DNA from 3 places in the Gordonia sp. i37 genome. Region 1 is predicted to be linked to each of the others. Evidence: riboswitches for the same ligand, from Rfam matches in the RefSeq annotation. Region 1 holds a riboswitch; each other region holds the start of a gene.
What was found. Region 1 has a riboswitch for S-adenosylmethionine ahead of B1964_RS06260 (bifunctional o-acetylhomoserine/o-acetylserine sulfhydrylase). Riboswitches for the same ligand answer to the same signal wherever they lie in the genome.
Positions count from the first base shown of each region.

Region 2: it holds a riboswitch for S-adenosylmethionine, as region 1 does, so the genes downstream of both, B1964_RS08110 (amino acid ABC transporter permease) here and B1964_RS06260 (bifunctional o-acetylhomoserine/o-acetylserine sulfhydrylase) in region 1, are expected to answer to the same signal.
Region 3: it holds a riboswitch for S-adenosylmethionine, as region 1 does, so the genes downstream of both, B1964_RS18965 (aminotransferase class V-fold PLP-dependent enzyme) here and B1964_RS06260 (bifunctional o-acetylhomoserine/o-acetylserine sulfhydrylase) in region 1, are expected to answer to the same signal.

Region 1 covers NZ_MVPX01000131.1:9,685-12,954, reverse strand. The annotation lists gene B1964_RS06265 (PE-PPE domain-containing protein) at 1-808, opposite strand, end outside; SAM riboswitch class IV at 1,027-1,147, shown strand; gene B1964_RS06260 (bifunctional o-acetylhomoserine/o-acetylserine sulfhydrylase) at 1,209-2,543, shown strand; gene B1964_RS06255 (homoserine O-acetyltransferase) at 2,568-3,270, shown strand, end outside.
Region 2 covers NZ_MVPX01000163.1:4,052-7,321, forward strand. The annotation lists gene rsmD (16S rRNA (guanine(966)-N(2))-methyltransferase RsmD) at 51-650, shown strand; gene coaD (pantetheine-phosphate adenylyltransferase) at 663-1,151, shown strand; SAM riboswitch class IV at 1,314-1,422, shown strand; gene B1964_RS08110 (amino acid ABC transporter permease) at 1,555-2,565, shown strand; gene B1964_RS08115 (amino acid ABC transporter ATP-binding protein) at 2,562-3,270, shown strand, end outside.
Region 3 covers NZ_MVPX01000389.1:4,487-7,756, forward strand. The annotation lists gene alc (allantoicase) at 1-435, shown strand, start outside; gene B1964_RS18960 (hypothetical protein) at 457-888, opposite strand; gene B1964_RS18965 (aminotransferase class V-fold PLP-dependent enzyme) at 885-2,189, opposite strand; SAM riboswitch class IV at 2,207-2,320, opposite strand; gene B1964_RS18970 (isochorismate synthase) at 2,411-3,270, shown strand, end outside.

The DNA of each region.
Region 1 (3,270 bases):
GATACTGACCATGCTTGACCCAGTAGCCGAGGAGCGCGTCGAGGTCGCCGATCGGGTCATGGAACGGATCGGGGAGATCGCAGATCGGATCGCCCGCGATGCAGTAGGTGGTCACCGGCAGGCCCCCGTAGTCGGTGACTGCTCTGGTTCCGGACATGGTCAGACCGGGGATGATCCCGACCAGGGTCGCCTCGATCCCCTGTCCCCACAGCGTCGCCGACATCCGCGGATCGGAGTAGAGCTCTCCCGACACCGTGCGTGCACCGTCGGAATCGGTGGTGGAGATGACGTAGGTGGAGCCGTCGTCCATGGTCACCGGCCGATTCGCGCCGATGTCGGTGAGGACGTCGCCGGCCAACCGCGCTCCCTGCGAATAGCCGGCGATGACGATCTTCTTGTCGGCACCGCACTGCTGCTGGTACGCGGCGACGGCCTGCTCCAGGTTGGCCGACCCTTCGGCCTCGCTGGCGTTGTATCCGACAGACCCGAGTGGCCAGATGGTCGCGGAGTACGGGACCTGCTCGATCTCGTAGGCGCCCGCGCCGGAGTACGGACTGTTCGGCAGCTCCTCCCAGTTGGCGCCGTGCCCGGTGTAGCGCTGTTCGATCCCCACGAGATAGGAGCCGTCGGAATTCCACGTACCGCCGACGATGAACACCCGACCGGGTTGACTGCACGCCGCCGCCGTTTCCGCCGACGCGACCCCGTGACCCCAGAATGCGGCCGCGATGAGCGCCACACTCGCGGCCCCGACCACTCCGGTCGAGATGCTGCCGCGGAGCGAGGCGAAGGAAGGTGAGAGCCGCATCGGACACGTCCTTGGGCGAGGGAACCGTGATGTGGCAAGAGTAGGCAGACGGGGCGGCCGATTCCGGCGGATCGGTCGAGATCAGGACGGCGATTCGTCCGTCCGGGCGACACCTACCGCCACGCCCGAACCGGACGGACCGTTTCTGTCCAGCACGCAAACCAGGCTGAGCAGGAGGGTTCTCAGCCGACGACGACCGTGTTATATCCTTGTCGCCAGGTCATGAGTATCAGCGTCAAGCCCCGGCTCGCTGATCGGCAACCCTCCAACCGCGGTGGGGTGCTCCGGGTGATGACCGGGTTGTGGGATCGCGACGAGCATCCCCGGCAAGCGCGGGTCCGAAGGTCGGACCCCATCAGGGTCACCACACCCTGCCGACCGCAGAAAGTGATCTATTTTCATGTCTGACGTAGCCAATGACGGCACGGATGCCCAGAACCCAGCCGACAACTGGAGTTTCGAGACCAAGCAGATCCATGTGGGCCAATCGGCCGACGCCGCCACAAACGCTCGTGCACTGCCGATCTACCAGACCACGTCGTACGTCTTCAACGACACCACCCACGCGGCCAACCTCTTCGGCCTCGCCGAGCCGGGCAACATCTACACCCGCATCATGAACCCCACCCAGGACGCCGTCGAGCAGCGGGTCGCCGCACTCGAGGGCGGTGTCGCAGCACTGCTGGTCGCGTCCGGTCAGGCCGCCGAGACCTACGCCATCCTCAACATCGTGGAGAACGGCGGACACGTCGTGTCGAGCCCGCGTCTCTACGGCGGGACCTACAACCTCTTCCACTACACGCTGCCCAAGCTCGGCATCGAGGTGAGCTTCGTCGAGGATCCCGAGGATCTCGATTCGTGGCAGGCCGCGGTCCGCGACAACACCCGCGCGTTCTACGGCGAGTCGATCTCCAACCCCAACAACGAGATCCTCGACATCGAGGGCATCTCCGAGGTCGCCCATCGCAACGGCGTGCCGCTGATCGTCGACAACACCGTCGCCACCCCGTACCTGCTGAACCCGCTGGCCCATGGCGCCGACATCGTCGTCCATTCGGCGACCAAGTACATCGGCGGGCACGGCACCGCGATCGGCGGCATCATCGTCGACGGCGGCACCTTCGATTGGCGGGTGCAGCGTGATGGTCAGGATCTGTTCCCCGGCTTCACCACCCCCGATCCCAGCTACCACGGTGCGGTGTTCGCCGACCTCGGTGCGCCGGCCTACGCGCTCAAGGCGCGCGTGCAGTTGCTGCGTGACACCGGCGCGGCGATCTCGCCGTTCAACGCCTTCTTGCTCGCCCAGGGACTGGAAACCCTGAGCCTGCGCGTCGAGCGCCACGTCGCCAATGCGCAGCGGGTCGCGGCCTACCTCGCCGATCACGCTCAGGTCGAGTCGGTGGCCTACGCCGGTCTGCAGTCCTCGCCCTGGTATGCCCGTGGTCAGAAGCTCGCGCCCAAGGGGCAGGGCGCGATCATCGGCTTCGAGATCGCCGGTGGCGTCGACGCCGGGAAGCGCTTCGTCGAGGCGTTGACGCTGCACAGCCACGTCGCCAACATCGGTGACGTGCGGTCGCTGGTCATCCACCCCGCGTCGACCACCCACAGCCAGCTGACCCCCGAGGAGCAGCTCGCTGCCGGCGTGACCCCCGGCCTGGTGCGCCTGGCCGTCGGTATCGAGGGCATCGACGACATCATCGCCGACCTCGACCAGGGTTTCGCGGCGGCCAAGTAGTTCGAGGACAGGAGCACAACACCCGTGTCGGTGAGCATCGACCCCCAGGCGACCACGACGCATCAGCCCGAGTGGGAACGAGTTCCCGACGGGCAGATGGTCCGAATGCGTCTGGGGTCGTTGTCTCTCGACAACGGGCAGCAACTCGACGACGTCACCCTGGCGTTCCAGCGCTGGGGGGCGTTGTCGCCTGCACGGGACAACGTGATCCTGACCCTGCACGCCCTGACCGGTGACTCGCACGTCACCGGCGCTCCCACCGACGAGCATCCCTCCCCCGGGTGGTGGGATGGTCTGATCGGGCCGGGAGCGGCCATCGACACCGACGAATGGTGTGTCATCTCCGCCAACGTCCTCGGCGGCTGCCGTGGGTCGACGGGCCCGTCGTCGCCGGATTCGCAAGGGCGGCCTTGGGGTTCACGCTTCCCCGACATCACCGTGCTCGATCAGGTGCGTGCCGAGGCAGCCCTGCTCGATGCCCTCGGCATCAAGGGAATCGGCGCGGTACTCGGCGGCTCGATGGGTGGCGCGCGTGCGCTGGAGTGGGCGATCGAGTACCCCGATCGGGTCCGCAGCGCACTGGTGCTGGCGGTCGGCGCGCGTGCCACCGCCGATCAGATCGGCACGCAGACCACCCAGATCGCGGCCATCACCTCCGATCCCGACTGGCAGGGCGGCGACTACCACGGCACCGGACGGTCCCCGATCGCCGGCCTCGGGATCGCCC
Region 2 (3,270 bases), on a different contig from region 1:
GCCCGTCGAGGGGGACGGCTCAACCGAATCGGCAATGGGAGAATGGTTCGGTGACCCGGATCATCGCCGGCCGCCACGGCGGACGACCACTGAAGGTTCCCGACGCCGGGACCCGGCCCACCTCCGATCGGGTGCGCGAGGCGGTGTTCAACATTCTCGACGCCCGGATCGATCTGGAGGGTGCCGCCATCCTCGACCTCTATGCCGGGTCCGGTGCGCTGGGCCTCGAAGCACTCTCCCGTGGCGCGTCCTCGGCCGTGTTCGTCGACAGCCGTCGTCGCGCCACCGCTGTCGTCACCGCCAACCTGAGGGCGCTCGGCGTCGCCGAGGTGGGCCGGGTGATCACCGCACCGGTGTCGGCGTTCCTGGCCGGCCCGGCCCGAGCGGAGGTCCCGGCCCGAGTAGGTGTGACGGGTCGCTTCGATGTGATCTTCTCCGACCCGCCCTATGCACTCACCGACGACGAGGTGCACGGTGACCTCGCGGCGCTCGGCGCGGGCGGTTGGCTCGCCGACGGTGGCCTACTGGTCCTCGAGCGGGGCCGCCGGGCCACGACGAGATGGCCGGTCGGCTGGGAGGTCGTCACCGACAAGTCCTACGGCGACACCACGGTGCAGGTCGCGCGAGTCACCGGCGGGGAGGCCGGGTAGGTTCTGCAGAGTATGACCAGTGCGGTGATCCCCGGCTCCTTCGATCCCTTCACGCGCGGCCACCGTTACGTCGTCGAGCGGGCTGCTGCGTGTTTCGACGAGCTGGTGGTCACCGTTGTCGTCAATCCCAACAAGCGCGGCCTGTTCTCGGTCCCGGAGCGGCTCGAACTGATCCGGGAGGACTGCGCCGATCTGCCCAATGTGCGGGTGGATCAGTGGACCGGCCTGCTCGTCGACTATCTCAGAGAGAACGCGATCCACTCCATCGTCAAGGGTCTGCGCTCGTCGGTGGACTTCGACTACGAGCTTCCGATGGCGCAGATGAATCGTGAGCTGGCCGACGTCGAGACCGTGTTCCTGCTGACCGATCCGCGCTTCGCGCACGTCTCGAGTTCGCTGGTGAAAGAGGTCGCCAAGCTCGGCGGCGACGTGACACCTTTTCTCTCCCCGCACATCCACCGGCGCCTCGAGGCGATCCTGGCCGGTGAACGCAGCGTCTGACGAACGCAGCGTCTGACGAACGCAGGTCTGAGGAACGCAGCGTCAGACGAATAACGCAGCGTCAGACGACTATGGTGTCCGACGCCGACGCCACGAGACTTTCACTCATCGACGAATGTAAATACTGACCGCTGCGGCGCGCGGTATTAGCGTGAGCGAGACGGTCATGAGCGTCAACGTCAAGCCCTGGCTGGTTGACCGGCAACCCTCGCATCGCGGTGGGGTGCCCCAGGTGACGACCGGATCGGGAATGTCCCGATAAGCGTGATGGAAACGGCCACAACGATTTCGTGAGGAGTCGTCGTGCCGTCGTGGTCGTCGGTACCCGCGGGATACGCCCGGGGTGTCGTCGGGCACGCCTCTCCTCGCGTGCCCCGTTCCCCGGTTGGAGGAGAGTGCCGACATGTCCGCCCCATCGCCGTCCACGAGTGCCGATCCACACCCGGCGCCGTCGGGGGACTCGCACCCGTCGTCGGCGGGCACGACTACGCCGCCGGTCGCCGAACGCGTTGCGCCCCTGCGTCATCCCGGCCGGTGGGTTCTCGCCGCGATCGTGCTCATCGTCGGCGCGCAGTTGGTCCACGGCCTGGCCACCAACGCGTTCTTCCAATGGGATCGGTTCGGGTACTGGTTCTTTCGCCCCGTCATTCTCGAAGGCCTCGGAGTCACCTTGGAGGTCGCAGCGTACAGTGCGGTGCTCGCCCTGGCCGTGGGTATCGTCCTGGCGCTGATGCGGCTGTCGAACAATCCCGTGCTCGCGGCGGTCAGCTGGGGTTACGTCTGGTTCTTTCGATCGATCCCGCTGATCGTACTGCTCCTCATCCTGTTCAACTTCGGGGCGCTCTACCAGAGTCTGAGTATCGGTGTTCCGTTCGGCCCGGGACTGTTTCATTTCTCCGAGGCCGATCTCGCCACCCCGTTCCTGATCGCCGTCATCGGTATCACCGTCCACGAGGCGGCGTTCGCCGCCGAGATCGTGCGCGGCGGCATCCTGTCGGTCGACGCGGGCCAACACGAAGCCGCTGCCGCACTGGGCATTCCACGTCGGTATCACTTTCTGCGCATCACATTGCCGCAGGCTCTGCGGTCCATCGTGCCGTCGTATGTGAATCTGCTGATCGGGCTGATCAAGTCGACATCGCTGGTCTACTACGTGTCGCTACTCGATTTGTTCGGCGTGGTCTCGACCCAGTCGAGCACCTATTCCGGTGACATCATCCCACTGCTGATGGTGGCGACGGTCTGGTATGTGATCCTCACCAGCGCCGTCTCGATCGTGCAGTTCTACGTCGAGCGCTACTTCGCGCGAGGGGCGGTCCGCACCCTGCCCCCCACGCCGATACAGCGATTGCGGTTCGCTGTTGCCGGCGCTCGCCGGAGCATCGCCCTGCGTCCCTGGGAGCGTGCCGCATGACGCGCGCCGCCATCACACCGGACACGACGTCGACCGGTGCCGAGGTGCAGATCGTGGGCGCCCACCGCTTCTACGCCGACCACCACGTCCTCAAGGGCATCGACCTCACGATCCGCCCGGGAGAGGTGACGGTGATCCTCGGACCCTCGGGCTCGGGCAAGTCGACCCTGCTCCGTGCCGTGAACCATCTCGAACGGCTTGACGCAGGCCACGTCAGCGTGGGCGGCGAACTGATCGGCGTCCGCCGTACCGGCGGCCGTCTCCGGGAATTGCCCGAACGCGAGATCCTGCGACAGCGACGCCGCATCGGCTACGTCTTCCAGTCGTTCAACCTGTTCTCCAACCTCACCGCCGGCCAGAATGTCGCGGCACCACTGGTCTCGACCGGCCGGATCACCCGCGCGGACGCCGAGCGAGCTGCCCGCGCACTCCTTGCGCGCGTGGGACTCTCGGACAGGTACGACGCATATCCGCGCCAGCTCTCCGGCGGTCAGCAACAGCGGGTCGCCATCGCCCGGGCGCTGGCCGTCGAGCCGGGGGTGCTGCTCTTTGACGAGCCGACCTCGGCGCTCGATCCCGAGCTCGTGGGCGACGTCCTCGCGGTGATCCGTGATCTCGCCGCCACCGGCACCACCTTGATCGTGGTGACCCACGAGATCGGCTTCGCCCGCGAGGTCGCCGACACCATCGTCTTCCTCGACGACG
Region 3 (3,270 bases), on a different contig from region 1:
ACGGCCTGCTCCAACATGTTCTACAGCTCGCCCAACAACCTGCTCATGCCCGGCCGTGCACGGCACATGGGCGAGGGGTGGGAGACCTCGCGTCGGCGCGACGACGGCAACGACTGGGTGCAGGTGCGCCTGGCCGGGCAGGGCCGGGTGAGTCTCGTCGAACTCGACACCAGCTACTTCCTGGGCAACGCGCCCGGCGCGGCGATGGTCCGTGGCCGCGACGGCGAAGACGGCGAGTGGTTCGAGGTGTTGGGCCGCACCGACTTACAGCCCGACACCCGCCACCGGTTCGTCATCGATCTCGACCGCCCGATGACCGAGGCGCGCATCGACGTCTATCCCGACGGCGGCATGGCCCGCCTCAAGCTGTACGGCCTGCTGACCGACGAGGCGCAGACCGAGCTCGTCGAGCAGTGGGAGCGCGGCGAGGCCTGAGCACGCCTGTTCCCCGGGATGTCAGGCCGCGCGCCGCTCCGCGAATGACGGCAACACCAGCTCGCGCACGCGGTGCCGCGTGGCCGAGCCGTCGAGTGAGACGAGGATGACCGCGTCGGCGACCTCGGCCGCGTAGATGTCGCGGATGAGGGTCACCAGACCGCTCGGCGTGCCCACATAGCGCACGGTGCCGCCGTCGATGTCGTCCGGGATGTGTGCGACCGCCGCCCGCGCCGATGCGGCGCTCGGAGCGATCGCCACCTCCACCTCGAGCGCGACCGAGAAGTTCGCGGTGTCACGGGTGCCGGCCCGCAGCAGTGAGCGGGCCCGCTGGGCGTCACGCAGCGTGGGTCGACGGACGACGATCGCCGACGACTCGGCGGGAACGTCGTCGGCGAGCGCGACCCGCAGCGACGGGCGTCCGATACTGATGCGATCGAGTTCGATGGTCATGCCGGGGCCCCTCCGGGTGAGGTCGAGATCAGTTGTGCCAGAGCGTTGATCAAGCGGTCGATGTCGGCGGCCCCGGTGCCGAGGCCGAAGCTCGCGCGCACCGCGCCGTCGGGGTGGCCGAGGCGAGTGAGGATCGGGTGGGCGCAGAACTTTCCGTCGCGCACGCCGATGCCGTGTTCGTCACTGAGATATTCGGCGACGGCGCGCGGCGCAATGCCGTCGACGCCGAACCCGGCGATCCCGACGCGATCGGTGATGTCGTCGAAGATGCGTAGTTCCTCGACGCCGTCGATCCGCGCGAGCCCATCGTCGAGGCGGCAGCGCAATTCGTGCTCGTGCAGGCCGATCGCCTCGAAGCCGATCTCGGTGATCGCCTCGCAGGCGGCAGCGATGGCGATGGCGCCCAAGACATTCGGCGACCCTGCTTCATGTCGCGCGGCACCGGTGTGCCAGGCGGTGGCCGCGCAGTTCTCGTCGGGGCCGTCGACGACGCTGACCTGCGCCGACGCCCCACCGCCGGCGAGGTAGGGGTCGGCGGCGTCGAGCCAATCCGACCGTCCGATGAGCACTCCCGCGCCGAACGGCGCGTAGACCTTGTGGCCGGAGAACACCAGGTAGTCGATACCGTGGCTGACCATCGACACCGGCCGGTGGGCGACGAGCTGGGCTGCGTCGACGAGGATGCGCGCGCCGTGTCGGTGCGCGATGGCGGCGATGCGTCCGATCGGCAGGACCTCCCCGGTGACGTTGGAGGCCGCGGTCACCGCGAGCAACGCCGCGGGCGCCGCCGCGAGTTCGCATTCGAGTGCGACGAGGGTGTCCTCGATGCCCGGGCGCGCGGTCACGATGCGGGCCGTCCCGGAGTCGCGCGAGACCCACGGCAGCAGGTTGGCGTGGTGCTCGATGTCGAGGACCACGACGTCGCCGGGGGTGCAGTGGGCCGCCAGATTGATCGCGTCGGTGGTGTTGCGGGTGAACACGACGGTGTCGTCGGCACGCCCACGCACGAAGCGCCGCACCGTGTCCCGGCACTGCTCGTAGCGACGGGTGGTGACCTGGGACAGATGGCCGGCGCCGCGGTGGACGCTGGCGTACTGGTGCAGCGACGCGGCGACGGCGTCGGCAACCGCGGTCAGGGCGGGGGCGCTCGCCGCATAGTCGAGGTTGGCGTAGGCCACCTCGCTCCCGTCGGCGAGAGGCACGTGTTGTCCTGCGCCGACGACCTCGGCGAGCGGCTCGATGGACGACGGATCTGCGCCCACGGTGGCGGCGATCGATGCGGGGGTGACGACAGCAGTCATCGAAGAATCTCCTTGGGAATCCACGCTTGCCGTGTCCGGGTGGTACACGGCCAGGTCGTCACCCGGAGCACCCCACCGCGGAGGAGGGTTGCCGACCAGCGAGCCGGGGCTTGTCACTGGCACTCATGACCTGCACCAAGGGTGGCCTATCACGTCCGAGGGTGTCAATTTTCACTCAGCGTGGGCGAAATCCCGACGCCGTCCGGCGCTAGGTTGGTCGAGTGAGCGGCGAACGTGTGGAAGATGAGGGAACGGGGCCTGCTCCGTTCGTGTTGTCGCGTCCGCACGGGGTGGTTCGCGCCGAGGGCGTCGCGCGACGGTTCACCGCGGTCTCCGACGCCGTCGACGCGCTGCGATCCGGTGCGGTGGAGTCGGTGGTCGGTGCGCTCCCGTTCGACCCCGCCGATCCGGCTGCGCTGTTCGCACCCACGCGGCTATATCGGGAACAGGCGCTCGGTGGGCGCGCCCCCGTCCGTCATTCACTGGCCCAACTCGTCGAGATCCCCGACGCCGCCACACATCGGGAGCGGGTACGCCGTGCGGTGGCCGCCATCGATGCCGGCGTCCTCGACAAGGTGGTGCTCGCGAGAACCGTTGGTGCGGTGCTCGATTCACCGGTCGGGATCGATGAACTCCTCGGCGCGCTGGCGCACGGCAACTCCGAGCACAATGCGTTCGCGGTCGACAGCGGCCACTCGTGGCTCCTCGGCGCGAGCCCGGAGTTGTTGCTGCACAAGAGCGGTCGCGAGGTGACCTGCCATCCGTATGCAGGTTCGGCTCCACGCTCGTCGGACCCGGATGCCGATCGCGAGGCCCGGGAGAAGCTCGCCGCGTCGGGAAAAGATCATCGCGAGCACGCGTTCGTCGTCGAGCATCTGCGCGAACGATTGGCGCCGATCAGCGACGAACTCTCCGTCGCGACCCGACCTCACTTGCTTTCCACCGGCGAGATGTGGCACCTGGCCACCCCGATACGCGCCCACCTCACCGATCCGGATGTCGGCGCACTCGACCTGGCCCTCACCCTGAGCCCCACCCCCGCGGTGTGCGGGACACCGACCGAGGCTGCGGCACAGTTCAT